DNA from 3 places in the Peribacillus sp. NJ11 genome. Region 3 is predicted to be linked to each of the others. Evidence: predicted binding sites of a transcription regulator. Region 3 holds the regulator's gene; each other region holds the start of a gene.

Evidence for each region. The regulator LexA, encoded in region 3, represses DNA repair genes until DNA is damaged. The targets are predictions, from matches to a motif close to CGAACATATGTTCG.
Region 1: a site for LexA is predicted at 3,506-3,519, ahead of uvrB (excinuclease ABC subunit UvrB). Genes of this name have one in related genera too.
Region 2: a site for LexA is predicted at 3,683-3,696, ahead of QUF86_RS26295 (YhjD family protein). Genes of this name have one in related genera too.

Annotation. Positions count from the first base shown of each region.
Region 1 covers NZ_JAUCFO010000001.1:1,481,705-1,492,561, forward strand. Annotated here, with positions in the region: gene QUF86_RS07245 (MMPL family transporter) at 1-879, opposite strand, end outside; gene QUF86_RS07250 (catalase) at 1,430-3,013, shown strand; gene QUF86_RS07255 (CsbA family protein) at 3,204-3,434, shown strand; gene uvrB (excinuclease ABC subunit UvrB) at 3,651-5,636, shown strand; gene uvrA (excinuclease ABC subunit UvrA) at 5,643-8,522, shown strand; gene QUF86_RS07270 (DUF4097 family beta strand repeat-containing protein) at 8,753-9,853, shown strand; gene hprK (HPr(Ser) kinase/phosphatase) at 10,350-10,857, shown strand, end outside.
Region 2 covers NZ_JAUCFO010000001.1:5,377,924-5,388,780, forward strand. Annotated here, with positions in the region: gene addB (helicase-exonuclease AddAB subunit AddB) at 1-2,067, opposite strand, end outside; gene lepB (signal peptidase I) at 2,256-2,819, opposite strand; gene QUF86_RS26290 (TVP38/TMEM64 family protein) at 2,853-3,467, opposite strand; gene QUF86_RS26295 (YhjD family protein) at 3,759-4,133, shown strand; gene QUF86_RS26300 (competence protein ComK) at 5,542-6,105, opposite strand; gene QUF86_RS26305 (IDEAL domain-containing protein) at 6,432-6,668, shown strand; gene QUF86_RS26310 (YitT family protein) at 6,741-7,550, opposite strand; gene QUF86_RS29005 (hypothetical protein) at 8,275-8,412, shown strand; gene QUF86_RS26315 (hypothetical protein) at 8,758-9,150, opposite strand; gene QUF86_RS26320 (helix-turn-helix transcriptional regulator) at 9,140-9,640, opposite strand; gene QUF86_RS26325 (TetR/AcrR family transcriptional regulator) at 9,973-10,632, shown strand; gene QUF86_RS26330 (DUF4097 family beta strand repeat-containing protein) at 10,797-10,857, shown strand, end outside.
Region 3 covers NZ_JAUCFO010000001.1:4,600,269-4,611,125, forward strand. Annotated here, with positions in the region: gene sirA (sporulation inhibitor of replication protein SirA) at 1-70, opposite strand, end outside; gene tkt (transketolase) at 370-2,373, opposite strand; gene QUF86_RS22525 (DUF896 domain-containing protein) at 2,601-2,834, opposite strand; gene QUF86_RS22530 (YneB family resolvase-like protein) at 2,900-3,556, opposite strand; gene yneA (cell division suppressor protein YneA) at 3,576-3,887, opposite strand; gene lexA (transcriptional repressor LexA) at 4,043-4,666, shown strand; gene QUF86_RS22545 (glucosaminidase domain-containing protein) at 4,917-5,531, opposite strand; gene QUF86_RS22550 (hypothetical protein) at 5,884-6,171, shown strand; gene QUF86_RS22555 (esterase/lipase family protein) at 6,373-7,905, opposite strand; gene QUF86_RS22560 (helix-turn-helix transcriptional regulator) at 8,917-9,141, opposite strand; gene QUF86_RS22565 (LexA family protein) at 9,276-9,914, shown strand; gene QUF86_RS22570 (hypothetical protein) at 10,154-10,330, shown strand; gene QUF86_RS22575 (N-acetylmuramoyl-L-alanine amidase family protein) at 10,602-10,857, opposite strand, start outside.

The DNA.
Region 1 (10,857 bases), 3.1 Mb from region 3:
ACCTGATGAATCTTTAAATGCGGCAATCATGGCTTTCCGTTTACTTTCATGATTCCTTAATTCACTTCTGTAGTGAGAAATTAAAAATAGACAATAATCCGTTCCGGCACCGAATAATAATACGGTCATGATTGAAATGGCCTGTGAATCGACTGTAATCCAACCATGGTCTGCCATGAATCCAAGGATCGGGCTTGTGACAATATAGGCGAAGCCTACTCCGATTAAAGGAATGATGGCTAAAAGCGGGGAGCGGTAAATGAGTAATAAGACAACAAGTACAAGAATTACGGTTGCTAATAGCAATTTGAAATCCGCACCTGAAAATAATCCCGTTGCATCGACGGATATCCCTACAGGGCCTGTCACTCGAAGGGATAATTCACCTGAATCTGTTGGTACCTTGAATGGGTCCGATCCAATGCGTTCGGATACTGTTTCATTAATGCTTTCAAGATTTTTTCCCAGAATGGCAGTTTCGGTCTTTTCTTTAAAGAAAAGCGGCTGTACGAAAGTCGTTCCATCTTCCGAAACCGATCCTTGCAGAGCAGGCAACGGAATTTCATGTAGCGGTGGTAGAAAAGATTGCTGGGACAGTGGGTTATCTGTCAGTTCTTTGGAAAGGTACTGGATTTCAGCCAAGTCGGCTTCTGTCAGTCCACCTTCCCGATGCCATGTAAGCAGGGCAGGTAATCCAGAAGATTTCGGGAATTCTTTTTTAATAAGTTCATCAGCCACGACGGAAGCTGAGTCTTCAGGCAAGTCAGCGGCATTATTTGTTGTTCGATCATTTACGGCAGGCAATGTGAAGGTTAAGAGAATTGCTGTAATTATCCATAAAGCAATGACAACCCAACGACTGGTTTTTCCTGTCATCATCCTGCCAAGTCTTCCTATTATTGATTCGCCCAATTAAGGCACCTCGCTTTTTGAATTTTTTATCCTTATTTCATTATAATGAAGTGCTGTTGACTTATACAAAAATGGGTATGCTCCCTCTAAAAAGCCTTGAATGGATGATTGCCATTCAAGGCTTTCTTATCATTTTATGAGTTTAGAACAGACGAAGATTTCTTTTCAATCCATAGGAGCTTGCTGTAATGTTAACCGTTGTTGAATCGGTGCGGGTCATTCGATGATCGCGGGAAGGACACAAATATCAGGATTACTACTATTTCATAAAGCTCGCTCCTTTTCAGTATTACTAGAAAAAATATAGTGAAGTTTCTTGAAACATTAATGAGTAGTCAGCCCGTTTTTAATTCGATGTTATGAAGATATGTTGTTGGTGTTGTGAAAATGAAATCTTTCATATATAGGAGAAAAGCACTCATTTATTCAATTTCAATAAAATTTGAAGATTGAAGAGTGAAATATAGGGGATAGGGGAAAGTATAGTAGTATTGTGGAATTAATTAACATAGGAGGGATTTTTTTGTCTGATAAATCCAAAAAAACAAATGATGAATCGAAAGAAACATTAACGAACAGGCAAGGGCACCCCGTAACGAATAACCAGAGTCTTAGAACTGTAGGAAACAGAGGTCCTAGTACACTTGAGAACTACGATTTCCTGGAAAAGATCAGCCACTTCGATAGGGAGCGTATTCCTGAACGGGTGGTGCATGCCCGTGGTGCAGGTGCACATGGTTATTTTGTTCCGACTGGTAAAGCGGGGGACGAGCCTATTTCAAAATATACGAGAGCGAAGGTTTTTCAGGAAGAAGGTAAAAAAACACCGGTATTCGTGAGGTTTTCCTCTGTTATTCATGGAGGGACGTCCCCGGAAACGTTACGTGACCCCAGGGGATTTGCCGTTAAATTTTATACGGAAGATGGAAACTGGGATCTTGTAGGCAATAACCTGAAAATTTTCTTTATCCGTGATGCCATGAAATTCCCGGATTTAATTCATGCCTTCAAACCGGATCCGGTCACGAATATTCAGGACGGCAGAAGGATTTTCGATTTTTGCTCGAGTTCACCGGAAACATTCCATATGATTACCTTTGTGTTTTCCCCTTGGGGCATTCCAGCTAACTACCGCATGATGCAAGGGTCAGGGGTCAATACTTATAAATGGGTGAATGAGGAAGGCAAAGCCGTACTTGTCAAATATCACTGGGAACCGAAACAAGGGATCAAGAACCTGACGCAGCAAGAGGCTAATGAAATTCAAGCTACGAATTTCAATCATGCCACACAGGATTTATATGAAGCGATCGAACGCGGGGACTACCCGGAATGGGATCTCAACGTACAGATCATGAGTGATGATGATCATCCCGAGTTGGATTTTGATCCTCTTGATGACACAAAGATCTGGCCGAAAGATGAGTTCCCATGGCTGCATGTCGGTACGATGGTATTGGATAGAAACCCGGAAGACTACTTCACTGAAGTTGAACAGGCTGCATTCGGCACGGGTGTCCTAGTGGATGGACTGGACTTTTCTGATGATAAGATGTTACAGGGACGTACATTCTCTTATTCCGATACACAGCGTCACCGTGTTGGCGCGAATTATCTGCAATTGCCGATAAATGCTCCAAAGAAGCCAACAGCCACGAATCAGACGGGCGGACAGATGCAATATGAAGTTGGCAGAGGTAATCAAAGCCCCCACATCAACTACGAACCATCAACTGTAGGCGGTTTGAAAGAAGCCAAGCAGACGGGCAAGGAGCATACACCTTTGGTAGAAGGGAAGCTTGTTCGTGAGACAATCGATCGCCAAAACAATACGAATCAGGCTGGTGAAACATTCCGTGAATTCGAAGATTGGGAAAAAGACGATTTAATCTCCAATTTAGTGTCGGCATTGGCTCCTGCCGACAATCGCATTCAGGAAAAAATGATAGCCCTAGCCGAAGAGGCTGATGAAGAGTATGGCCGCAGATTAAAAGAGGGATTAGCCTCGGCTTCTGAACATACGGAATCTTCAAAACCTATGGGTGGAACGGATAACCCAGAGGATGCAGTCAGAAAAGGACATGAAGCAGATCCATATTGATTGGTCTGAAAAGAAGCAAACTTCCCTTTAAAGGGGTTTGCTTCTTTTTTTAATGGGCATAATTTATGGATGGGTGGAATGGTCTTCAGGGGGTGCCGTCTAAAATCAAGCAGGAAATAGATTGGCAAAAAACTTCATAATCATTTAAACTGAAACTACTCTATTTTTCTCTTATAAAGGAGATGAAAAAATGATTAAAATTCTTTCTGCCCTTTTCCTTCCTTGTCTACTTGTCATGCTATTTTCAAGAGTCACCTATAACAATGTCGTTGGCCTTGTTTTAACGGTTGCCTTGATTACAGCTTCCGCATATAAAGGTTATACGCATACAAACTTATTGATCATCGTGGATGCCTTATCCCTGACTGTGGGATTTTGGTTATCAAAAAGAATGATGAAACGAACATCCAAGAGCGCCTGACATCAAAGGTGCTTTTTTTGTACTCAACTTGTCATTCCCCTCAATACCCATCGAGTCTATAAACAAAAAATAGAATGGATGTTCGCTTATTGCTGGTTTGTTTTGAGGCGATTGTGGTAGAATGTGTATATATACATTCTTAAACCGGAATAAATAGAAGGGATATAGCCATGTCCCGTTTTCATATAAAAATATTTCAATAGGAGGCTATGCTTGGTGAAGGATAAGTTTGAGTTAGTCTCAAAATACTCTCCTGAAGGAGATCAACCTGCAGCAATTGAAATGCTTGTCAAAGGCATTAAAGAAGGCAAGGAAATGCAGACATTATTGGGGGCAACGGGGACAGGGAAGACGTTCACCGTTTCCAATGTGATTCAACAAATAAATAAACCGACTCTTGTCATTGCCCACAATAAAACGTTGGCAGGACAGCTTTACAGTGAGTTCAAAGAGTTTTTCCCAAATAATGCCGTTGAATACTTCGTCAGCTATTATGATTACTACCAGCCAGAAGCTTATGTTCCATCCACTGATACATTCATCGAAAAAGATGCAAGCATCAATGATGAAATCGATAAACTGCGTCACTCGGCTACCTCTTCTTTGTTCGAAAGGAAAGATGTCATCATCATTGCCAGCGTTTCGTGCATATATGGACTCGGTTCCCCGGAAGAGTACCGCGAGATGGTCGTTTCTCTCCGAACAGGCATGGAAATAGACAGGAATGCCTTGCTGCACAGACTCGTGGATATTCAATATGAGCGGAATGATATTGCTTTCCAACGGGGGACTTTCCGCGTTCGTGGCGACGTGGTCGAAATTTTCCCAGCCTCACGTGATGAACATTGCGTAAGGGTCGAGTTTTTCGGAGATGAGATTGACCGTATCCGTGAAGTGGATGCCCTGACTGGTGAAATTACCGGAGAACGTGAACATATCGCCATTTTCCCGGCTTCCCATTTCGTTACTCGCGAAGAGAAAATGAGGATAGCCGTTCAAAATATCGAAACGGAACTGGAAGAGCGATTGAAGGAATTAAGGGAAGATGAAAAGCTCCTTGAAGCCCAGCGCTTGGAGCAGCGGACCCGTTATGATTTGGAAATGATGCGGGAAATGGGCTTTTGTTCAGGGATCGAGAACTATTCCCGCCATTTAACGCTTCGTCCCTCAGGTGCGACACCTTACACTTTAATGGATTACTTTCCAGAGGATTTCCTTTTGGTCGTGGATGAATCACACGTGACCCTTTCGCAAATCCGGGGAATGTTCAATGGGGATCAGGCACGTAAGCAAGTACTCGTCGATCATGGCTTCCGTCTGCCGTCTGCAAAGGATAACCGCCCGCTAAGATTTGAAGAATTTGAAAAAAAGGTCCATCAATCCATATTCGTTTCGGCAACTCCGGGACCATATGAACTCGAACATACGCCAGAAATGGTTCAGCAGATCATCCGTCCTACCGGCTTGCTGGATCCAACGATAGAAGTGCGGCCGATTGAAGGACAGATAGATGACTTGATCGGTGAAATACAAGAGCGCGTCAAAAAGAACGAGCGCGTCCTCATTACGACCTTAACGAAAAAGATGTCTGAGGATTTAACCGATTATTTAAAGGAAATTGGCATCAAGGTCCAATACCTTCATTCGGAAGTGAAGACCTTGGACAGGATAGAAATCATCCGGGAACTGCGAATGGGTAAATATGATGTACTCGTTGGAATCAATCTTTTAAGGGAAGGCCTGGATATTCCGGAAGTGTCATTAGTGACAATTCTGGATGCCGATAAAGAAGGGTTCCTTCGCTCGGAGCGCTCGCTTATTCAAACGATGGGCCGTGCAGCCCGTAATGCCAACGGCCACGTCATCATGTATGCGGACCGCATCACGAATTCGATGGAACTTGCCATCAATGAAACGAAGCGGCGCCGTGAAATTCAGGAAAATTATAATAAAGAGCATGGAATAATGCCGCAAACCATTCAAAAGGATATCCGGGACTCCATCAGGGCCACTCACGTAGCGGAAGAAGGAGAAGCGTATAAAGAAGATCTTGCACCAAGTCTCGCGAAGCTTCCTAAAAAGGAGCGCGTAAAAGTGATGGCAAGCATGGAAAAAGAAATGAAGGAAGCGGCAAAGGCATTGGACTTCGAGCGAGCTGCCGAGCTGCGTGATTTATTACTAGAGTTAAAAGCGGAAGGGTGACGAAACATGGCAATGGATAAAATTGTGATAAAAGGCGCCAGGGCCAATAATTTAAAGAATATTGATATCACGATACCGAGAGACAAACTTGTCGTGCTGACCGGATTATCCGGATCTGGAAAGTCTTCCTTGGCTTTTGACACGATTTATGCAGAAGGGCAAAGGCGTTATGTAGAATCACTGTCCGCTTATGCCCGTCAATTCTTAGGCCAAGTGGATAAACCGGATGTCGATGCGATCGAAGGTTTGTCGCCAGCCATTTCCATAGACCAGAAAACGACCAGTCGAAATCCGCGTTCAACCGTAGGGACTGTGACGGAAATCTATGATTATTTAAGGCTGTTATTTGCACGGGTCGGCAGGCCGACCTGTCCGATCCATAATATTGAAATTACCTCACAAACGATTGAGCAAATGGTGGACCGCATTCTTGATTACCCTGAGCGCACCAAGCTTCAGGTATTGGCACCGCTTGTCTCAGGCAGAAAAGGGACACATGCAAAAGTTTTGGAGGAAGTTAAGAAACAAGGATATGTCCGCATTCGTGTGAACGGGGAAATGCATGATCTTAGTGATGAGATCACTCTCGAAAAAAATAAAAAACATTCGATTGAAGTCATTATAGACCGGATCGTCATTAAAGAGGGTGTCATGGCGCGGCTTGCAGATTCATTGGAAAGTGCTTTGAAGCTCGGTGAAGGCAAAGTCATCATTGACGTCATGGGTGAAGAAGAGCTGCTGTTCAGTGAACATCATGCTTGTCCATACTGCGGGTTTTCGATTGAAGAGTTAGAGCCGAGGATGTTCTCCTTCAATAGCCCGTTTGGAGCCTGCCCGGATTGTGATGGTTTGGGGGCGAGGCTTGAGGTGGACCGTGATCTGGTCATACCCAATAAGGAATTAAGCCTCCGTCAACATGCTATCGCGCCATGGGAGCCGACGAGTTCTCAATATTATCCTCAGCTTCTTGAAGCGGTGGCCAACCATTATGGGATAGATATGGATATCCCCGTTAAAGATTTACCGGAAGATAAATTGGAGAAGGTCTTGCTTGGTTCAGGTAAAGATAAGATATATTTCCGTTATAAAAATGATTTTGGAAGAGTGCAAGAAGGATATATTCCTTTTGAAGGAGTTTTAAGAAATATCGAAAGGCGCTTCAAGGAGACGAGTTCAGACTATATTCGTGAGCAAATGCAGAAATATATGTCAGAACATCACTGTCCAACCTGTAAGGGTCATCGATTGAAAAAAGAGAGTCTTTCCGTGCTCATTCAAGGGGTCCATATAAGTGAAACAACAGCTTTATCAGTGGAAGATGCGTTAGTATTTTTCGATGATCTGGATTTGACTGAAAAGGAAGCTGCCATTGCGAGATTGATTTTACGTGAGATTCGTGAGCGGCTCGGATTCCTGGCTAATGTTGGTTTGGAATATTTGACTTTGAGCAGGGCAGCAGGGACATTATCAGGGGGCGAAGCACAGCGTATACGATTGGCGACGCAGATCGGTTCCCGTTTGACGGGGGTCCTGTACATTTTAGATGAACCTTCAATAGGGCTGCATCAGAGGGATAACGATCGATTAATTGAAACATTGAAGAATATGCGCGAAATCGGGAACACCCTGATTGTTGTCGAGCACGATGAAGATACGATGCTTGCTGCGGATTATTTGATCGATGTTGGTCCGGGCGCAGGAGCACATGGAGGAGAAATAGTGGCCGCTGGAACTCCGGAAGAGGTCATGAATAATCCTAAATCCTTAACGGGCCAATATTTAGCAGGGAAGAAATTCATTCCATTGCCATTGGAACGCCGGAAAAATGATGGCCGCGTCATTGAAATAAAAGGTGCCAAGGAAAATAATTTAAAAAACGTTAATGTTAAATTCCCTCTTGGAGTCTTTACAGCCGTTACAGGAGTCTCGGGATCAGGGAAAAGTACATTAGTGAATGAGATCCTCCATAAGTCATTGGCTCAAAAGCTGAACCGGGCAAAAGCTAGACCAGGCGATTTTCGTGAGATCAAGGGAATTGAGCATTTAGATAAAGTCATTGATATTGACCAGTCACCGATCGGTAGAACCCCACGATCAAATCCAGCTACCTATACAGGTGTATTTGATGATGTTCGTGACGTTTTTGCCTCGACTAATGAAGCGAAGATCCGCGGTTATAAAAAAGGACGGTTCAGCTTCAATGTGAAGGGCGGCCGCTGTGAAGCATGCCGTGGTGATGGGATTATCAAGATAGAAATGCATTTTCTCCCGGATGTCTATGTCCCATGTGAAATCTGTCATGGAAAACGTTATAACAGGGAAACGCTTGAAGTGAAATATAAAGGGAAAAACATTTCCGACATTCTCGATATGACAGTTGAGGAAGGCGTTAGTTTCTTTGAAAATATCCCGAAAATCAAACGGAAGCTACAAACGATTTTTGACGTTGGTTTGGGTTATATCAAGCTTGGACAGCCTGCTACCACTTTATCAGGCGGTGAAGCGCAAAGGGTGAAACTTGCTTCTGAATTGCATCGCCGTTCCACTGGGCGATCCTTTTATATCTTGGATGAACCAACTACCGGACTTCATGTCCACGATATAGCAAGGTTGCTCGAGGTCCTGCAGCGGCTGGTTGACAATGGGGATACAGTTTTGGTGATTGAGCATAATCTGGATGTCATCAAGACGGCGGACCATATTATTGACCTGGGACCGGAAGGCGGAGATAAGGGCGGAACGATCGTCACTTATGGAACACCTGAAAAAATATGTGAAGTTTCCGAATCATATACGGGAAAATACTTAAAACCTGTACTGACCCGTGATCAAATTCGCATGGAAAATTGGATTGAAGAAAAAGAACAAGAGCATGAACATGCTTAAAAGAACAAGCCATCCGGCTTGTTTTTTTGTAGAAAAATGACGGTGTGCATTTAATCAATCATTTGATTAAACAATAGGAAAACAGGATATTTCCGGGGAAATGATACATCTTCCATTTCGGAAATTGTCATTTTCCTTTGTCGAATGATGGGAAAAAGGGTATTTATGAAACTTTTTAGATATCTAGGCGTATGTATGAATAAAATGATAGAAGAAAGCGAGGAATGTTCATGCAGGAGGAAAGAAAGAAAATCTTAGAAATGATTCAGGATGGAAAGTTATCAGCGGAAGAAGCGATGGGCCTTTTGGAAGAATTGGATAAAGCCAGTCAGGAAAGTGAAGCTAAAGAGCAGAAATTGCAGCATGAATTATCGACGGTAGTCGTGGATAAGAAAAGCGAAGGAAGCACTCAGGACACGTTTAAGAAGAATATCCAGTCATCGAAAGAAAAGATTATTGATTTCGTTGAAAGTGCTTTTAAGAAAATCAAAGAAACGGACCTTGATTTCAATTTCGGGAAATCTGTGGAGGTCAGTCATATTTTTCAGCATGATTTTGATTTCCTCAATGAAGTTGATGTAGATATAGCAAATGGGAAAATAAAAATCGCTGCATGGGACCATAATGATGTCAGGGTTGAGTGCCAGGCAAAGGTATACCGGGTGGAAGATATAGAAGAAGCTAGGAAAAACTTTTTGGAAGAAGTCGATTTTTCGATTGAAGATGGAAAGATGAATTTCAAGGTTCGTGAGAAATCCATAAAGGTCGATACGATCATGTACATTCCAAGGAAGGAATATGAAGTCATTCATGTAAGGATGTTCAATGGTGCAATCACGACTGAATCTTTGAAATCGGAGAACCTTAAAGCGAAGACAGCGAATGGTGCCATTCATATCATGCAGGGTACGGGCGATTCTTGTGAGCTTGAAACGGGTAACGGGATGATCACCATTTCAGATACCAACTTTAATGACTTGGAAGCTGAGACCTTGAATGGGGCGATTAATGCCGATGGATACTTCAAGAAACTGGATGTCCAGACTTTCAATGGGGAAATCGTCTGTACGAATTCAGGGATGGATTGCGATTCAATCCATGCTAAGTCTATTACTGGGAAAGTCCAGCTGATCCTGCCACCAGGTAAGGCGATTGAGGGAGAGTTGAAATCTAATTTAGGAAGCTTTAATGTAACTTTGGAAGGGATGACCATCATCGAAGAGAAAAGTGATGTGGTTCAGAAAGTCCTTAAGTTTAAGACGGTTAAAGAAGAGGTTCCTGTGCTTCATGTTTTTGCAGAAACAAAGACTGCCGCGATAACAGTTTCCTGAAGAAGCAGAAAGCCTGCCAGACGGGCTTTCTGTTCGTAGACAAAAGGGGTTCTATCTAAATTTTAAAATAAAGTTTATTGGAACGTAAGGTACGAGACTCCTGCGGGGAAGGCGTGTCTAGGGTGACTCTGCAGGCGCAAAGGCGTCGAGGAGGCTCCCGGACCGCCCACGGAAAGCGAGTGCCTGGAGTGGAAATCAACGTTAAATTGTTCAAAACCTTAAAAAACTGTAGACAAAATCATATTTTCATCGAGTTATCCACAGTCTGAAAGCCCGCCAATATAAACTGGCGGGCTTGCTTTTATTTTGGTGTAAGGATTCATGTATGTTCCTCTCATCTCTTTACTGGTTATGAGGCCATCCCGCTGCTATCATCTGGGCGGAGTGAATAAAAAAACAATAAATCGATAATGCTTTGTTTGGTTATTAACAGAAAAATGCTAAAATAGAAAAAGTATCTCTAAAAATAGCATCGCTCCAAAAGGAGGAAAGATATATGGCAAAAGTCCGTACAAAAGATATAGTTGAAGCGTTCGGTCTAGAACTTATCAGTGGGGAAGAAGGAATTAACCGTCCAATTGTCACGAGTGATTTATCTCGTCCAGGACTTGAAATAGCCGGTTTTTTTGATTATTATCCCGCGGATCGAGTACAGCTTTTAGGCATGACGGAAATGTCCTTTTTTAATCGGTTGAATGAACCGGATCGAATACAGAGGATGGAAGAGTTATGCAGGGACTTTACTCCAGGCATCATCATTACGCGTGGTCAGGAAGTGCCGATAGAGTTAATAGAAGCTTCTGAGCGGGAATCCGTTCCTGTGATGAGATCTAATATGAAGACAACGCGCTTATACAGCCGTTTGACCAACTTCCTTGAAAGTAGGTTGGCACCAACTACTGCTGTTCATGGTGTATTGGTGGATATCTATGGGCTGGGTGTGTTGATCACCGGGAAAAGCGGTGTCGGTAAAAGTGAGACAGCCTTGGAATTAGTGAAACGGG
Region 2 (10,857 bases), 780 kb from region 3:
CAATACGTCCCTTACCCGTTTCAAATAGGATGAGGGTAAAAGTGCCTTTCCTTCCTCGTCGGCAAGCGGATATGATAGATAAAGGGCCTCAGCAGGTGTAGTAAAAGCTTTATACGCTGTAAACTCCTCATCAAGGAGGCGCACTTTTGAACTTGGAGCAACATCAAGCCCACCAGCCAGCAGCATCTCACGATCACTATCTGAAAATATCCCGTCAGATAAAGCTTTTCCTGGCAAAACCCCTTCATTCAAACCGATAACAAAAGCTGTCTTCACATCATCGAGGCGGGATAAATCCAGATTAGCGACTAGGACTTGGTCAATTGCAGGCGGTACCAAAGAAAATTCAAGAGATTCCAGGCCAGCTTCAATGATTGACGCAAACTGTTTCATGGACAGCTCTTCCCCGCTCAGCAGTTCAACGAATTGGTCCAATAGGTCGACAACCGCGTTCCACGTTTGCTCATGCTCTCTAGCCGATACCAAATCACCTGATTCTTCTGCCTCTAGTTTCAGCTTTTCCAATTTTTCCGGTACATGCAATTCTTCAAGATATAGATAAAGGGCTTCACACAATTCCCTGCCATTAGCAGCCTTCTTAACCCGTTTTGAGAGCTTCAAGATGGGCTCGGTAAATAATTGCTTCATCTCATTCAACTCTTGCTCAAGCTTCATTTCCTTATCCGTTTGGTTCCGGTCCTCGAGTTCAAGTCCGCGGAAGCGCCGGTAGGTCCAACGATCTTTGGACGTCCACCTGCTTCCTTTAATTCCACGGGCGAGCACATAGTTTTCCAGCTTATCTACCTGTTCGCGCATCCTATCGTGATTTTTTTGCAGAGGAAATAGAAGCTCCGTCTTGATTGCACGAAATACCGGCTCATAACGCCAATAGCCATTGATGATCTCCAAGGTGGAACGAATCAGTTCAATCAGGGGATGATTCAGCATGGTCCGTTTGGAATCGACGAACAATGGAATTTGATAATCCCTAAACACGGTTTGTAAAATATCTGCGTATGCTTCTCCATTACGGACTAAAATCGCAATATCACGGAAACGGTGCTGTTTTTGTCTGACCAGCGACAAGATGTCCCGGGCAACTCCTTCAATCTCAGCCCTGCGGTTAACTGCCTGGGCAATCGTTACATCAGGTGAATGCTCAAACGTCCGTGCAGGACGAATGGCAAAATAAGTTTCCAGATGATTCAGCCCCGGACTCTTTCCGAACCTCTCAGTCCCTTTTAAGATTCGATCTTCTGTAATTGGTATACCGTTCCTCAATCCAGCCTGATAAAGGTGATGATACAGATTCCCCGTTTGCCTGAACAATTGCAAATCATCAGGAGCATATTGCCTGTAGGGCTGATCTAACGTCAGCGAGATCGTTACACTCCTGCACAGCTTCATCATTTCTTCCACAATCAATAATTCCTGTGGCGTCAAGCTATAAAAACCATCGATATATATATCCGCTTTCCTTATATATGAAGACTCTGACATTTTCTCGATAAGCAAAGTGAAATAGTCTTCGGAATCTAAATATTTATCAACCATTTCATCCTCAAAAGCCTGATAGACCAATTCAAGATCATGCAGTTTATCCTGAATGCCGCTGCCGGACGGTGATGTTTCGGCCAAATAATTTTGAATGTCATCAGGTTGGATGCAATACTGCTTGAACTCAGCCAGCATTAGTTCCATCTGTGCAATGAACCCCTGCTTATCAGCAGAGCGGCGAAACATCTTTAAATCTTCCTTTTTATCATCCATGATCTTCCGTATCAACATATTAACGCCAACGCTGTCCAAATGTAGCCGGCTCATTCCCCCAGTTTCCTGAAGAACGCGCCAAGCCAGCCTGCTAAAACTGAAAACCTGTGTCCGGATCATTCCGGCAAGGCCTGGTGTTTTAATTAATTTATATTCAGATAGAAACGTCATCTGATCAGGAACGAGGTAGATAATTGGATTGCCTTCGGGATCTTCTGCCAATTTGGAGCGAATTTCGTCCAATATATGCGAAGTTTTCCCTGCACCCGATCTTCCCAGTAAAAAACGGAGTGACATCTCTTTTCCCCCTTATACAACATAATATCTAGATCTATCATACCAGAAATACTTTCTTTTTTATGACTAGGTTTCTGTTTCCAATTAGACACACTTTCTATTATTTTACCGTTTCCCTTTAAAAAACACCAATCGTACGTTCGCGTTTTCCCCAAAAGAAAAAGCCCTCATAATTTTCGGGCTTCGAATCATTCACCTGTAAATCTATAATTGAATTCTTTGAGCGGCCAATATCGAACATCGACTTTACCGATAACATTTTCAACAGGTATATAACCAAAGTGACGGCTGTCCGCACTTTCAAGACGATTATCACCCATGACAAAAAGCTTGCCCTCCGGGACTGTGGTCATGTCCGTCAATTCTTTTAAGGTAAAATCACCCGTAAAATCCTGTCCCGGAAAACCTTCCTTATATTTCTCAAGATAAGGCTCATCCACTTTCTCACCATTTACGTAAAGCCAATCATCTTTATAACGAATGCGGTCACCTGCAATCCCTATAACTCGCTTAACATAATCTTCTTGTGAATTCGCATGAAAAACAATAATGTCAAATCGGTTGATATCATGAATCTGGTAATTGATTTTATTCACGACAAGTTTATTGCCATCTTCAAGGGTCGGCTGCATCGATTTTCCTTCAACATCATAACTTGAAAAGAAAAAAGTACGGATTAAGATGTAAATAACAAAAGCTATCATGGCTGCTTTTATCCAATCGGATAAAGTATTCTTGTTTGTTTTTTCCATCTAGTTCAACCCCTACTACATTTATATACTAATTTATTGTCCTTCTTCTCTCTTCATGCTTTTATTTAACCGGACTTCCAGTCTTTTTCCTACATACCACAGGATAAAGATGACAATCCCGATAATGATCGTACGCACAGGCTTATGTATTAAGGACACTAAATCGTAACCTACGAAGCTGATCGTAAAAATCATCACCGCTTTCCCTCCTACGACTGCAAGTCCATATTGCAAAGGACTGACTTTTGAAAGTCCTGCCACGATATTCACGATAGCCGATGGAGTAAAAGGGAAGCAGAGCAGTATGAACATGGGACCGAATCCATGGCTTTCCACCCAAACCATCAACCTCTGCACCTGCTTATGTTTTTGCAAAAATCGAAAAAACCTCATTTGACCATATCTTCTAATAACTAAAAAGATAAAAAAAGAACCAGCTACAGCACCAATCCAAGAAAATAAAAACCCCCACCAGAGACCAAAAGCCGTTGCATTAGCAAGCACGAACACCACTAAGGGCAAAAAGGGCAAAAAGGCTTCCAGCATCGGCAGTAAGATCCCAGGAATTGGACCGAATGAGCGATATTGCTGAATAAGCGCCGAAATATGATCAAGTGTAAACCACTCACGTATAGTATCCAAATCCATAATTATCTCCCTCGACATGCTACTATAAAAGTAGCATAAACTTATTAAAAACCGTTTATTTTAGATATATCACTTTCCCCTGAAATTGCAAGAATTATTATCCATATATCTTCATACTTTCCCTATCTCAGGAAAACATAATCTTGTTAACAAAAATTTCATCATTTATCAAAATTGCTTGCATATGCACTGAAAATGCATTAGGATAAAAAACAAGAACAAACGTTCTCGCTTTTACTAAGTATACATATTAATATTGTAAACGTTCTACTTTAGAAAGGAGCGGTCATGATGACCCGCATTCCAGAAGATGACCGAAATATGATTGAAAAAGCCATCTACCTCCCTATGGTTATTACAGTCTTGAACCGGGATCTCAAGGTCATCGAAATTAGTCCGTTTAAATTAAAAAGGCCCTATTCGGAACTAGTCGAACATATTTTAACGGTGGTCCAGGACGATCTTGCCGAGGTACGGCGCTATTTGCGCAAGGAGAATATTAAAGTAAGTGAAATCAAACGCGATGAATCCTTCACGATGTATTGTTTTTTATATAAAGGATACGAGGAACATCATAATTACTTCAATCCCCGCCTTCGCAACAAAACCGAAGACTTGTTATGTTATTACTTTTTCGAAAAAAGTCTCCGCTCAAGGGAAATTTAGCGGATTATCCCTATTGCAGACATCCTCCATATTGTTTGCCTGTGAATGATGGGTGATTGGAGTCTTTCCGGAAGGATACAGATGCCTGGGGGGAAGGAAGATATGACCATTAAAACGCATCTGATCTTTCCTGCTTCTTAAAGATAAGTGAGTACAATTTTTCCACAGTCCTTAACGAATAATAGGTTGGGCTGGCATGCTCATAATTAATCGTCATTTTAATCACCACTTTAATTCTGTACAAACACAACTATTCCCCAACACTATCATTTTAGAGTCAGCACAGCATTTTTGCAAAAGATTGTTGACGGCATTGTCTGAGTAAAGTCTTTGAAAACCAAATTACTTTAATTAAAGTGTCTCTGACAGCTTATAAAAATAAATCGCCTACTTATAAATTAACCAACAAAAAAGCGGAAAGATTATTATGGATATAAATCCGTATTCGATTGGAATAATTCATAAATGAAAAACGTCAACCAGAACTCTTTTTTTTTAGTCATGTCTATATACTGCCCCTATACCAGTCTAGCCATCTACTACTAACCATCTCTTGATATAAAAAAGAACTTCCAGAAAGATAAGAACCCTTGTGAATAGTTTGTGAAATATTGAACAAAACATTTGAAACATCGTGGATGTCCAATATATTATGAAGTGAATCACTAACAAACTTATACCCCCTTTATTTGATCGTTAAAAGTTTCTCCAACTCTTTTTTCTTATAAAAAACCATGCAATGTTTAACCTCTGCATGGTTTTACTTTTTTATATAATCAATTCGACAATGTAAGACATATTCAGTTATAAGAATCCGAGATGGACTTTACAATATATAGGGTTTTATAGGGTGAATAATAGAATTAGCCACAATTTCAATCGATTCCCCAGGATTTGTGACAAAATTCCAAACTCCCTTCACATATTCTTCACCTACATCATAAAGTCCTACGCCTATTCCCTTTGCAATATCTGCCGTTTGCTTGGAGGTTTCTAGCTGCAAAACATATTGCTGTTGGTGAGCCCTAAGTTTTCATACCCTATCTGATTGGCGATTTTGAGGAACTCATCCGGAATTTAATAGATTTCTTTTATGTAATACTATTATTCACTGTGAAATTTTGAACATAATATATATTCAAAAAATCAGGGAATCTTTAAACAATCATCATAGATACCCAGGACATTTTAACTGGTATTTTGGTGATAATATCTCCATTTCCAAAGAAGGCACTGAAAAATCAAAAAAAGAAATTGACGATCTAATGGATGAATTATTTGAAGATTAATTATGGAACCCTTCTTTAATAAGAAGGGCTTCCATTATTTTCGAGTGAATTCCGTACGCTTGCATCCTTTACTTTCATTCCAATCATGCTTTTATGATTATCCCAGCCTGAATCCCTTTCTAACGTGGTATATACTTTGACATTACCTCTGAAGCCTTGACTCCATTTGCTTCGGTGAACAGATAGAAAGATTTCCTCTTTGTTTCCTCAATCCTCTGGATGAGTTTCGTTTTTAAAAAGGATGTCCGGTGCAGCTGGTTTTCGAAAGAACTGCATGATACTTCTATATCGACGGTTTGTTTATTCCTGAATGTGATGGTTGTATGTTTGGAATCCTGGCGATCATAGGATACTACATGCTCATGTGATATCCAGATGCATTGGGGACGCAACGGAGATGTAGTTGGAAAGAAGAAGATCGAACTCGTCGGATCAATCGCGATCGGTGCTTTATGTGTGATGTTTATGAGCTGTTTCGTGCCTTGCTTGCGTCCTTCATAACTTGATCCGAAGAACTCACAGCTTTTCTTTACTATTTCCAAAGGTTTAAAGGGCGAGACGAATTCGTCCTCCATTTCAACGATACGGGCATATATTTTACTGCCATAATTGATTGGCGAAACCATTAGTGTATATGGCGTGATTTCATACTCCTCGATGATTCCCTGACTGTTTTCCTTCATTATTAATCCACCTCTTCCTCATTGCATTAAACACTTTTTTCACTTTAACAAAGCTTATACTCTTAATTGCTGTTTGTACCCTTCCATTCCCCATTGTCAATAAATAGGTGAAGTCAGATGGGAAATATATGTTAAATTACTCACTATAATAGCACAACCTGTAAAGATAAAAAGCAAGTTCACACAAAGTTAAAAATTCTTATAAATAGTGGTCATTTCGTCATCTAAACGACACATTTTCTATCAAGATTCAAATTTTTTAAATTTTCAGTTGATTTTATCCATTCAAATCCATATACTAATAAAAAGGGTCAGGGGTGGTAACTTTGAAAAATGAAAAATCTTATTCAGAGTCAGTGAAGTCCTTATCAATGAGCGAAATGAAAAACGATGCTGTGGTTCAGGAAATGTTAATTGATATGATTATTCTGGAATCCGTCCTTAATACCAAAAAGAATATCCTTGCGAAACAGATTGATGAAGCCTTGGATATGAAAAATGAACCTTTATTCTTAAAATTAAGTTCTGAAATGAACGTTTTGCTAAAACAGTTTGGAAGCTAAAATGCATGACTAAATAACAGCCTGATAATCAAAAAAGCCTCCCCTAATGTTGGGAGGCTTTTCTATTTATCATCACTCTTTATGAAACATCCCCATGACTTCGGCTGTTTCTGTTATATTGACAAAAGCATTCGGATCCACTTCTTTTATCATCGCTTTTACATCGGTTAATTGATAACGGGTAATGACTGTCATCATCACTTTACTCTTTTCTCCAGAGTATGCACCTTCACCATCCATGACTGTAATTCCTCGATATAGGTTGGTCAGGAGCTTCGTTTTCATTTCGTCACTCTTTTTCGTAACGATCATTAATGTTAATTTAATGTGATTGGAATGAATTGTATCAATCACCTTTCCAGCTGCATATATGGAAATCAGCGTATATAATGCGGCATCCCAACCAAAGATGAAGCCTGAGATAACCACCACAACTCCATTCATCACTGAAAGCAATGTACCAAGTGGGAAATCGCTCTTCTTAGCCAACAGCATGGCAATGATATCGAAACCGCCTGAAGACCCTGAAGCACGAAAAATGATGCCTATACCGAATCCCGATATGATTCCGCCAAATAAAGAAGACAAAATCGGTTCAGTGGATATTCCATGAACTGGAATGAGATATAAACTGACGGATATCACGACAACTGATAATATCGTATAGGTGATAAAGCGTCTTCCTAACTTCAAGTATCCTAGAATCAGCAATGGCAAATTCAAGAGAAAATTCAATATCCCTGTGTTGACTGGGGTAATGATTCCGAACATAATCGCAAGTCCACTAAGTCCGCTGCTTAAAATTAAATGAGGTATCAAAAATAAGTTGTAGGCTACTGCAACAAGCACTGAGCCTATAGTGATAAAAAGTACATTATACATATCTGATCTCCTTAAAACGAACTGGGAATTTAATTTATTATAGTAGAGAACCTAAGAATTTTAAAAATAATAGTTTTTTCTGAAAACAACTTAAAAAACTTACACTTTCCCGATATAAGTAAAGGAAAAAGCCAGCTTATTTGTTTAAATATATATAAGTATTGATAAATGCTGAATATTAAAGCCTGTATCAATAATTACCAAGTAATCATCGATACAGGCTTTTTTTATTAAAGATTCGCTCCTTTTTTTTTCGGAACATTGGAAAAAGAGAAAAAATCCCTAATTAAATAAAGTGTCTAACTTTTTGGGTTCACTTCAATCACAGCTCTCTATAGAACAGCTTTATGAATGAAGTGAAGTCACAAAACGGGAAACATATTTTAAATGAAGCTGAAACCTATTTGCTGCAGTGCAAACTAAGGCGTCAAATCCCCAGAATCTTCAATACTCTCATCCACCGGTACGGATACCGTAATGGCCGGACACGTCTTATCAATGCCAATGGTAAGTTGTTTCTTTATCAACTTTTCCTGCAGACTAGCTTTAAATCATATATATAAGAATAATATGTGAAAGCTTTGGAACTGATTTTGAACTCCCGAACGATTCAATCATTTGAGTACTTCATCAAGAATCATTATCTCCTTCTCGTGCAAATTCAATAGCTTCATAAAGTTGGGCTCTTTGTTTTGTACTTGTTCCAGTTATTTTCTCAACCGGCTTGACTTCCATTATCAATACAGCTGCTGATAATATCGTTAAGGACTATGCGGAAAACATTCAGTTTGCAAAAACAAATGAAAGTTACTGGAAAGGGACAGCGTTAGGGACTCGAATCGATCTTGGGAATATAAATTAACTAAAGAAAATGAACAATAAACTAAAAAGATACAACGGATTTAATGACAGTGAACCAATAGAAGAAACGTTTGAGGAATATTGGTTAGTTTTAACTTAAAATGAAACATCCAAACAATGGATTATAGATGAGGTAAAAGATTATTATTCATATAATGATGAATTCATGAAGGGGAAGGACGTTGTGAAAAGTGATTTTAAATAATAAAAAAGCCTACGATCCTTGCAATTCAAGGAAGTAGGCTTTTTTTACTTTTTCTTTTTAGGCTATGTTAATGAATATTGTTGATATTTATTAAAGAAATGAGTAACTTTTAATTCAAAGAAGTTACTCTTCTTAATCAAATTATTCTTTAACTTTATTTTTGTGTCTATTTGCTAACTTCATAGCGAAGAACTGAGGAATCAAATTCAAAAAACTAACCAAGATTAATAATTGATATGGAGTTAGTGGCTTAAAATAGCCACCCCATCGTTCGTTCCCTGTCATATCGCTTATGAAATAAAATGAAATTATTACAGATAATATATTACCAATAATAAGAGAGATTGAATTATTAAAGAGTTTACCGAAGAAAGCAAGAATTGAAGTCACTACAATCATAATTAAATAGCCAAGCATTGAACGGTTAGCAAAATCTTGGTGCATTGAAAAATAAACAAAAGGAAAACAGTATAAACAGACTATTAGAATACCAATTACTATTTTTCTTAGAACAAGCAAAATCTTATTCTTCATATATCCCCATCCCTATACCTTTGTCTATCTCGATAGTCCCCACAGCCTGTAATTCATTTAAACGACTTAAACTCTCTTCTTTATCAAAAGAACTATGCCAACGATAATCATATTGATCCAATATACGGTAATGGTCACTAATCAAATTTTGTTGCAAACGAAAATCCCCTCTATACTCGAGTTCTTTCCACCATATCTTACCACCCATTGTTTTTTCTTTAGGCGTACCACCATTTTTGCTAGCAATTAACTGAACAAAATCAACTGGATTGTCACCAATTGATGATATCAACAATTGGCTATGATTAAACAAAGCACAAAATGCAACAACGGTGGTCCAATTGGCTTCTGTTCTTCTTTTTTCAATTTGAACTAGTGTTTTTTTTGAAATCCCTAGAATTTCAGACATCTTATCTTGAGAAAAACTTTGTTCTGTTCGGACAAGTTTCATTTTTTCTGATATTAAATTGATGAATTCTTCTTTTTCCATATATACTAAATACTCCTTTTTAGTGTAATTTTACACTAATAGTATTATTTTTCAACAAAAAATACCCTTTTTGAATAAAAAGCAACTTTAAAACACAAAGAAAAAAGCAAGAACGAACCTTGCTCTAAATAAGTTTGAAATGGGAATATTTCTTAATTAAAGCTGTTGAACTAACCTCCCCGTTAGTTGCATAAAGAAAAAGCTGCCTTAAAGACAGCTCCGATCTTCAGCTAACGCACCCTTTAGTTTAACAAGGAACTATCTATTGACATCCAAATAATTACAAAATATAATACATACATATGAATGTATTAATGTGTGGAGGTGATAAATTGGCACGTAATAAATATCCTGAAATAACGGTACAGAGAATATTAGATGCTGCAACTAGACTTTTTCTTGAAAAAGGATGGGACCAGACAACAATCCAAGACATTATTGATGAATTGGGAGATTTAACTAGAGGTGCGTTCTACCATCATTTTAAATCTAAAGAAGATATTATAGATGCCGTTCTCAAACGATTGGCTTCGGAAAATAATCCTTTTGAACAAGCAGAGAAAATGGATGGTTTAAATGGTTTAGAGAAACTAAAAACTGCTTTTCAGCTTTCCTTTACTAATAATCAGGGACAGGTTGATGCGATCAAGTCTATCCCATCTATTTTAAAAAGTCCTACACTTATTGCCAATCAATTAATGGAATGTGTCAGAATAGGAGCACCAAGTATACAATCAATTATTGAGGAAGGTGTAGAGGATGGTTCAATTTCCGTTCACTATCCAAAACAATCTGCTGAAACACTTGTGATACTAGCGAACATTTGGTTGAGTCCAATTATTTTTTCAGTAAATACAGAAGAATATATGCAAAAGGTAAAACACTTGCAAGAACTATTTAACGGTATTGGTTTGCCAATTATTGACGATCAAATACTAACCTCTTTTGAAACTTGTCACAGAGAAATCTTCAATTTAAATAGGCTGTCATAAGGCAGTTTATTTTTTTAAATACATACATACATATATATGTATGTTGAAATTTGATAACTGGATTGATTTGTGTCGGAGTGGGTGCAGCATCAATTATAAGTGGTTGGATGCAGATTCAAATGTTTCAATGATTAAAATATGCTAAAGAAAGGGAGGTAAACATTATGAAGGGCGCTCTAATTGCAGGAGGGGTTTCAGTATTGTTAATAGCCTCAGGAACTATTG
Region 3 (10,857 bases):
ACAGCTTTTCTCTACCATAATAATGATGGGCAAATTCATCTTCGATTAAAAAAATTTCATAGGTTCTCATCAGCCAATGCCTCCTAGCATTCCTATTTTGGTTTGGTCACCAGAACAATTAACAATCAGGACCTTTCCATCTTTCTCCACTCTTGATGACTTTCCCCTTTAACTGACACATTCAAACGAAATTTATTTATTCTCATTATATATTGACAAACTGAAAAGATATGTTGTTTGCTGGAGAAATTTTCTTCTTTTTTTGTCGAATGGAAGATTCCCCATAGAATAAGAGCACTTTCAACATACAATACGAAGTTTTGATAAAAAAACTGACACCAAACTAGTTGGTGTCAGTCCCCATTACGATTATTTTAGCATTTCTTTAACACGAGCAACTACATTTTCTACTGTGAAACCAAATTCTTGCATGATTTTACCGCCTGGTGCCGAAGCTCCAAAATGATTGATGGCCAATATTTCACCCTCATCACCTGCATAACGATCCCAGCCAAACGGTGAAGCCACTTCAATGGCCAGACGTTTTTTCACTGCCGGATTGATTACACTTTGTTTATATTCTTTAGATTGAGTTTCGAATCGATCCCATGATGGCATGCTGATTACCGAAACATCAATTCCTTCGTTCGCTAAAGCTTTTTGTGCTTCGACAGCCAAGTTCACTTCGGAACCAGTCGCAAGAAGTAATGCATCGGCTACTTCTTTCTTAGAAGCGGAGATGATGTAAGCCCCTTTTGAAACACCTTCATACGCAGTTTCGGAAGAGTCTTTTATTGTTGGCAATCCTTGACGAGTCAGTACAAGGGCAGTTGGTTTATTTGTAGACTCCATTGCCACTTTCCAGGCTGCTGCCGTTTCATTGCCATCAGCCGGACGGATGACCCCTAGGTTAGGCATTGCCCGTAATGATGCTAATTGTTCGATTGGCTCATGTGTCGGTCCGTCTTCCCCAACAGCAATGCTGTCATGGGTAAATACATACGTTACAGGAAGTCCCATCAGTGCTGCCATTCTTATAGCAGGACGCAAATAATCAGAGAATACGAAGAATGTTCCTCCGTACACTTTTAATCCACCATGAAGGGTCATACCATTTAAGGCCGCACCCATAGCGAATTCACGTACACCAAACCAAATATTACGACCACTGTAATTACCAGGTAATAGGTCTGTCTCACCTTTAATGGCAGTATTATTAGATCCGGCTAAATCTGCAGAACCACCAATGAAGCTAGGCACCCTTTTGGCAATCGCATTTAACACTTCTCCACTTGAAGCACGGGAAGCTAATGTTTTTCCTTCTTCATAGACCGGAATTTCCTGATCCCAGTCAGCAGGCAGTTCACCTTTGATTGCCAGCTCCAATTGCTCGGCTAACTCAGGATGTGCTTCTTTGTAATTTTTGAACAATTCATTCCAAGCTTCTTCTTTTTGAGCGCCTGCGTCCACAACAGATTCATTGAAGTGTGAATACACTTCTTCTGGAACATGGAAATCCGCTTCGAATGTCCATTTATATGCTTCTTTAGTCAACTTAAGCTCATCTGCACCAAGCGGAGCGCCGTGAACAGCTGATTTACCTGAACGGTTTGGTGAACCGTAACCAATAACCGTTTTGACTTCTATTAAAGTTGGGCGTGCTTCGTCGGTTTTCGCTTCTTCAATTGCTTTGGCTATTTCCTGAAGATCGTTCCCATCCTCAACGCGGATATATTGCCATCCATAAGATTTGAACCGGTTTGCTACGCTTTCACTAAATGATTGACTTAAGTCGCCGTCAAGGGAAATATCATTAGAATCATATAAAACAACAAGCCTTCCAAGTTGTAGATGTCCAGCTAATGAAGCGGCTTCAGCAGAAACCCCTTCCATTAAATCTCCATCTCCACAAATGCTATATGTATAATGATCGACTACATTATAAGAATCACGGTTGTAGCTTTCTGCCAAGTGGCGTTCTGCCATTGCCATGCCGACTGCCATTGCGATACCTTGTCCAAGCGGTCCCGTCGTTGCATCTACACCTGCAGTATGTCCGAATTCAGGATGTCCCGGAGTTTTACTTCCCCATTGGCGAAAGCTTTTCAAGTCATCGATAGATAAGCCATAGCCCGATAAATGAAGAAGGCTGTATAACAGCATAGACCCATGACCAGCTGAAAGAACAAAGCGATCCCTATTAAACCAATCCGGATTTTTCGGGTTATGATTCATATATTCAGTCCATAGTTTATACGCCATCGGCGCTGCCCCCATCGGCATACCTGGATGGCCGGAATTAGCCTTTTCAATTGCATCAATCGATAATGTACGAATCGTATTGATAGAAAGTGCATCTAATTTATCTAACATATCGTAAAACATCCCTTCCTGTAATGTACCTCTTTATATTATAGTGACCAGCATAATATCACAACTAAAATCACTATTTACTAACCCAATATTACAATTTTCTACAAATTAGAGAAGGCCCCTATTTAGATTAAGCTAAATAGGGGAATACATACATGAATGCACTCTCTTTTTATTCCTAAAAAAAGAATCCTCAAATGGAGTGTTCCATGAGAATAGTCCAAGCATTAATGTAAGTTTCTTTTTTCTTTAATACTCTTTATCTTTTGAGGAGTGACGTCATTACCTTCTGGATCAACGACTTTCACATGCTCCAACGTATCGGACATGGACCGTCTGAATGTCTCCAAATACTCACTTCTTAATTGGGTTTGCTCTTTCGCCTCAACTTCCGTCAAACCTTCACCCTTGGCCTTTTTTGAAAGTTCATTAATACGGGCTAATTTTTCTTTTGATAGCATAATTTCGCTCCTTCGTAATCTGCGGATATTGTCATGGTATTAAAAAAAAAGCGAAATTACAAGTTCTATGATTGACTTTCCTCTGTATTTAGTTGATGTTCGAGAAAACGCCTGTTTACAGTGGCTTTAGATACATTGTATCCAAAGCCCCTTAAAGTGGCTGCGATTTCTGCAAATGTCAATCCATTGGCCCGGAGTTTAATAATTTCTTCAATTGGAATCTCCATACGGTCCCTTCCAGTGGAATTCCTTTGGTTATGAAGATTTTTTTGCGGACGGTATCCCTTTTCAACGGCTCTTATCATCCCGCGTTTTATTTTTAGATTATGTAGTTTCCTTTGATATTCTTCTACAATACCAACTATCTGGATGACCATGGCATCCGAATCAGATAACTCAAGTTCTCCATCGTGTGAGAGCGTATAAATTTTCACGTCTTCTTTAAGGATGACATGGAAAAGGGCTATTTTGGCATTTCCCCTCCCCAGTCTAGTTTCGTCCTGGATTAATAGAACTTCAGCTTCTTTGGTTTTAAATAGTTCAAGCATGTCAAATATGCCATCCCGATTTAACTCATAACCACTTGCCTGTTCTTTTATTATGGAAACAACTTCCACATCCATCTTTTCCGCCAATTTAACTAATTCATCTTCCTGCCTTGCCAATGATGTTTCCTGGGATTCTTTTTCTGTGCTAACCCTACAATAGATTACTGCCTTCATAATACCCTACCTTCACTACTTACTGCTGACTGGCCAAATTCTGAACAAGATCGTCCCCTTTAACCGGTATGACAATGACTTGACCAGGTTTAATCGTATCCGCCCTGACTCCATTATGCTCTTCTATCCAACCAATGAATTCTTTTTTTGTCAAATCAGCTTCTTCATACTCTTCGGCAATTTCCCATAGGGTGTCGCCTTCACTTACTTCTATAGAAAGGAAATCCTTTTTTTGATCATTGTCTAATGTACAAGAGAATAAAATTGAAAAGATGAATACCGATCCCGCTAATAGAATCGTAGAAATATAATTTTTGTATAATTTTTTCATAAATATCCCTCCAAAGCGAATGTTCGTTCGTATGTTACGTCCAAATTATAATACGAACGTTTGTTTCAGTCAACAACAAAATTCGAACTTATGTTTGTATAGAGTTGGGGGCCATGCTATAATGTAGCAAAGAACATTGGAGAAGAGGTGCACATATGACTAAACTATCAAAACGGCAGCAAGATATCCTTGATTTCATTAAAGAAGAGGTCCGCCAAAAAGGGTATCCACCTTCCGTACGGGAGATTGGCGAAGCAGTTGGACTTGCATCAAGTTCAACAGTACACGGACATTTATCCCGCCTGGAAAGTAAAGGCCTGATAAGACGTGACCCAACCAAGCCGAGGGCCATTGAAATACTGAATTTGGAGGAAGCGAACAATATCCCCAAAGTTAATGTCGTGAACGTTCCGTTACTTGGAAAAGTAACAGCGGGCATGCCGATAACGGCCATCGAAAACATAGAAGAATACTTTCCGCTTCCCGAAAGCATGGTTCCGCATGATGACCATGTATTCATGCTGGAAATCATGGGTGAAAGTATGATCGAAGCAGGAATTCATGATGGAGATTATGTCATCGTGAAACAACAAAGCAGCGCCAATAATGGAGATATCGTCGTGGCCATGACGGAAGATGATGAAGCCACTGTAAAACGATTCTTTAAGGAACCGGATTACATAAGGCTTCAGCCTGAGAACTCGAATATGGAACCAATTATTTTAAGAGATGTTTCGATACTTGGAAAAGTTATAGGCTTATATAGACAAATACACTAAAAGCGCTAACCGCGCTTTTTTTGTTTGTTTAATTTATGTCCCGAATTCTCTCATTATGCATATGGAAGACTAGGTTTTGATATATTTTTTTGATAGAATCGAGTTTTCCTAAGATTATTAACATCCTTTCTCATTTATGCCGGATGAAAGGGAAACTAACGTCTTTCTGGATATATGTATTTTGAAAAATAGGAAACCCTCATTCCAATAAAAAAAAGGGAGCGTTAAAATCCCGCTCCCTGTTAAAAGTTCATTTCACTCTTAATCTTTGGTTCACTTTAATGAGGTTAAGATCGGCCAACCCATTCCACTGTTGAATCTGTACCTGTGTAGAACCATATGCTTTGGCAAGCGCAGAGACAGAGTCCCCCTTTTTGACTATATGATAGACCTCTTCGTTGCTTGCGTCATATTTAGTTAAATCACTTGTTTCGATAAGATTCACCAGTTTTTCTATATATTTCGGGTCCGAGGCGTAGCCCGCATCGAATATTGCTTTAAGTGCCTTTTTGTAATCTTTTTCCCCAATGACAGCTGTATACAAACTTCTATTCCATGAAGTCCCCTTTACATATAGATAGGCAAGATCTTGTAGACTTTCTGCCCATGTTGGATATTTTCTGAATTTGGACCATACTTGAACGGGCGCATCGTTGACATATTCGATTGTTTGAATAATGACAGAATCTCCTTTATAGTCACCTTTTGTACCGAATATATTTTTCCCTTGATTTGCTAAGAAGCTTGTCCCATAACCACTCTCCAAACAAGCTTGTGCAATGACAACAGAAGGTAATATTTTAAATTCCTTTTGAATTTTTTGGGCATAAGGAGCAATTTCCTTAATAAACGATTCCTTACTCATTAGAACCTCCCATTATTAGTTGGATATCTTCATTCTTATCGTATTCTAAACTATGAGAAAGGTTACAGCTTGTCCAGCAAAAAAATGTTATTAATTGTTTTTCACTAAGATCAATATGGTGATAACTTACTAAGTACGGCTTCAATTTGGATTATCATTCTCCCTCTCTAGTAAAAGCCATCAAACCCATTAATATTCAATGGATTGATGGCTTTTTAATTGAACGCTGAAAATTTCAAAACCATTTGCATCAACTTTATTTGATCAATCATTTAATGAATTACTATGTATAAACCTTTTATAAATGGTAAAAATTAATTTTGTAAAACTTCTAATATAAGGTGGTGACATTATGGACTACCCAACCATCCATACAAACTTTTGGGATGCAGTGATAGCCATTCCTACCATCATGATTCTTACTCAACTTATTAAGGTCATTTTTCATATTCCACCAAAATTCATCCCTACCATCGCTTTGGGTATTGGCTTATTCATTTCCATTTTCATTAGCCACCGACATCATTTGGTTGCAGGAATTTTCATGGGCTGGTTTTATGGCTATGCAAGCATTGGCAATTATTCAGCACTCAAAACTTGTATTTTAACTTATAGGGAATCTTATCAAAAGACGGATTAAATCCTAGATGGCACTCGTTGGATTTCATGAATCTTTTTTGTTGCAGGGGGATCTGACTTGCTAAATGCCCTTCGATCAACCGCTAACTTAGGACCAATATGAAATACGGCCTGGCTGTTTCCTTTTGCTGAATCATTTCAATACATTTCACCCCAAAAAAAGACCTCTCAATTAAGAGAAGGTCTTTTCTAATCATTTTTACTATTTTTCTATATAGACCGAACGAATCAATGTACGGGTTCTTTCAGTACCATTCACATTTTTTTCCTTGACATCAATCGTTACATTATAAACACCTGATTTAGGTACTTCTGGAAGAGTACCAGAAAAATTTCCGGCGTCCATTACCTTAATTGAGCTTTTTTCACGAATTTCATTACCGTTTTCATCTATTAGATGAACCGAAAATGTTGTGCTGATTGGCCTTTTGTTATCATTCATTGGATTCTTTATTAAAAATTTTGCATCTTTTTGCTTAACTTTTCCGGCCATACTTAATGTAATGGGATTCTTTTCGTTAAAATGTGCTGTGAACAGGTATGCGTCTTTTGGCGATTTAGTCTTCAGTCGAACTCTCCAGTCACCAATTTCAAGGTTATTTCTATTAAATGTTTGGATGGTGGCACCATTAAAAAAGGAAGTTTCATTTTTTGCATAATGAACTTTTAAGGAAGGTGCATACTTTTTATTGGAAGGAGAAATTAATTCGACCTCGACATCATTTGAAGCTGTATATATGGTTATATTACCTGGGGCTGCTTCATTTACATGGAAAATTTTTTCGTTCCAGACATTTTGTTGCAGGACATCTCCCAGGACGGTTTGAGAGAGTGCGGTTGTGATGACATCATCTTCAACCCGTTCTTTATAATTGACATTTAAACCAGGAATCCCAGCAGTAGAAGTGCTTCTTAAATAGGGTTCAATTCTTGAAAATACTGCTGAACCTACTCGAATATTGTCGTGATCATAGTTGGGATCCGTAAATAAATGTGATGCGTAGGGAATTTTTGTACTCCAAACATTCACTAGACCATCATTTTCTCCATATGAAGATAAATATTGTCCACCCATTGATAAAGCTGAAAGAACCGGCCCCCTATTCATACCGGCCACGGTGAAATACATATTTTTACGGGAGTTAACATGGTTATCCGTGACAGATCGAAATTCCGCCATTTTACCAACTTGTAAAGAATAAGTTCCTTCATCTTTTTGACCCAATAGGGAACCAAGCCAGCCTGCATACCAGCTATAAGCCAAATCAGCTAGGTTAGAACCGTGATGAGGGGCCGCTAAAGTGATGACCCTTCCGACATATTGGTGCGCTCCATAGTGTACTAGAGCCGCTTGGGTGTCTGGTCCCCCTTTACTGTGGGCTATTATATTTACTTTTTCGCCGCCGAAATGGTTACTGATTTCTGCAAGCATTTGAGCTAACAGCCTTCCATTAGCATATTGGCTCACTGATCCATTTCCAGCTGAATCATAAAGCTGAACAAAAACCGTTTGGTAACCGGCTTCATATGCTTTGGTATACATATCATTGACACCATGATAGTCCGTTTCACCGTACCAGCTGGTTGAACTGCCATTTTTCCCTTGGACAAAAACGATCGGAGGTCTATTTGTGTCAAGATTGGGAGGGATACTTCCCAAAAACCAATCCCCTGGGTTGAAAGTTTCGGACGGCGGCTTCAATTTTCCTGCTGAGGAAATGTTAGGCTTAGCCATAATTAATATGGTAAGAATGAGGACAAGAAAAACGACATAATTGATTATCTTCTTTTTCAATTGCTATCTCCCCCTATATCCTATGGAATTTTTCGAATTCGCCTATTATCAATGCCCTCCTTCACAGGTCTTCTATAGCATTCATTAGTTTATATTTGTACTATTGCATGCCATTACCTGCTGAATTCATAAAAGATGGGAGAAAAAAACTAGAAGAAATTCATTAACATAGAGATAAAGTATGAAGATTTCCTTGAATTCATTTTCATTTATGTAGATGTTGATGGGGTTTACCTTGGCGATACTGATTTAGTTTGTTTTCCTTACTTGGGTTTACCTGGTCTACCACATTACATACCTGATTGGGCTCCAGAACAAATTATTAAGTAAATACTTAACAGCGATTGTTATATAAATACAAAAATAGAACAAGCCCTTCTCCTGCAAGGGATAGAGGGCTTGACTTTTTTATGAATATCCTTATAAATTTCCCCTTCGAATGTGCCACTGTCCAATTGCCCCTAATCATGATTCTTCATCAATAAAATTTCCCCATTACAATTGGGTCCCCCATCGAAATTGCATTTCCATCAAAATCACCACCATCATGTTCCGATTGGAGGTTTACATGCAAGCGACCCTTTTTTTGGTTAAAAACTCCTTGTAGCCCCCTCCTCCCACATACCCGTAATTCACCCTGAGAACTGGATAATTAATTTCATTTATAAGCTCGTCCTTTCGATTGAACAAATTTGAATACACCGTCGTGTACGATAATATCATCAATGACCTCTCCACGAATTTCCTTTCAAATCGCAAAGGTGCTAACGGCAGCTCCTACTGCAACTTCAGAGGACCTAATTTCCCTTTCCACTTTTTTCACCTTCTTTCCATCCTCACTTGAATCATCATAATCATGAATTTTGTCCCTTGGCAGGTCAGTGCTATTGATTAAATTTTTCAACCCAGGAATGGTCACACTAGTAACGGAAACTGATAACCTTTAAATATTCAACTACATTTGAAGTGTAGGTCAGGATCAAAAAAAATGATATCGTCGATCGAGAATCCTACACATTCAGCGAACATATACGCCTTATCAATTCGCAAAGGAATCTTATATTGTTCATAATCAATGTAGGTCCTCTTGGCCATCTTTAGCACTTTAGCCATTTCGTCTTGAGTTAATCCTTTATACTTCCTCGCTTGTTTAAGTGTGAACTTAACGTTTGTCATATCTTGTCACCACCTGTCTAAAAAAATGATATCACACTTGAAGTATAGTTTCCAACAAATTTTTGTAAAATTCACGCACTTCAAGTTTACTCACTTTCACTCATAGTGTATATTCAAGTGAGAGGTGAAGAAATATGCACATTGGTGAACGCATTAAAATGTTAAGAAAAGAAAGAAAAATGACACAAGAAGATTTGGCAAATATATTAAAAGTGGCCCCAACGGCAGTATCAGCTTGGGAATCCGGACGGAATAAACCTTTAATGGATAAATTGAGCATGATGTCCTCATGCTTTGAAATCCCGCTGTCCCACCTTATTGAAGGAGCACCAATCGTTAGAAACGATCCTACAATGGAATTTTTAAATGAAAAGAATGTAAGATTAATTGGTGTCTACGGAAATATCCCTGCTGGAGAGCCTAATTTCACCAACGAATATATAGAAGCGTATATGCCGACATTAAATTCCATGCTAAAATCGAATAAAGAGTATTTTTTCCTTAGAGTGAAAGGCAACAGCATGAACAAAGAATTCAGTGACGGATCATTGATCCTTGTTGAAAAAACAACCTACGTCGAAAGCGGAAAAATTGGTGTGGTTTTGGTAAATGGTCACGATGCCACAGTCAAAAAAGTGAATATTAATGAAGAAAATATCACACTCATGCCCTGCAGCACGGATCCTTTTTATGAAGAAAAAACCTATAACATCAAAAATGATAGAGTCCGAATTTTAGGAAAAGTGGTTCAAGCCATTAAAATATACGATTAATATCCATACTAGGGTTTCAATTGCGGCAATGAATAAATTAATGACAAGCAATAATACATTAATTAGATTCAATTCGTTCAGTTCAGGCCTGTATTCCCTGATACATATTAGGTACAAATCATTTTGGTTTGTGCTTTTCAGTATTGTTTTTAGATGATTTGCCTTTTCCAAAAGATATAAATTTGTGTCAACCTATTAAAAAAGCATACCTTACATTAATAAAGGAGTGAAATGATTGCATGCAATATGATCGATATGATACCAGGATACCGTCTCCTGGGCATCATTCCCATATTAGCAACTTTACGGATACGATGAAAAGTTCATCACCAACTTATACAATTCCTACAGAACCAGTTTTCTTTGACCATTTACTGATGAATTTAGGAAAAACAATAACTGCCGTACCAATCTAAAAATAATAAGAATCTTTGTTTATCAGTTTTAAGAATGGTTTTTAATAGACTTTGTAAAAAATCTACTATAGGTTAATAATATTTTAGTCATAAAATACAATTCCTCTCTTTTTTAACAAAGATTTTCTCTATTATCGAAAGAATGGACATGATTATTTCTTAACTTGAATATTCCAGAACCAGAAAAAGCCCTCTCTTTTAGAGAAGGGCTTCCCTGCGTGGTGTGCTTACTGGAAGTTATAAATAATTTAACCAGTCAATTATTAATTATTCATTTCACCCGCAATTTCTGGTTTACTGTAATGGTGAACTGACTGTCAAGACCATTCCAATCTTTAATTTGCTGAACAGTACTGCCATAGGTCATACTTAAGGAATATACGGTGTCCCCACTAACGACATTGTGGTATACAGCAGTACTTTTCTTTGTAAGATTGAACCATTTAACTAAACCGTTTACATGTCCGCGAGCCAGTGATTCGATAAAGGATGACGTTTTCAATTTGGCTGCGTCATTGACATTATCG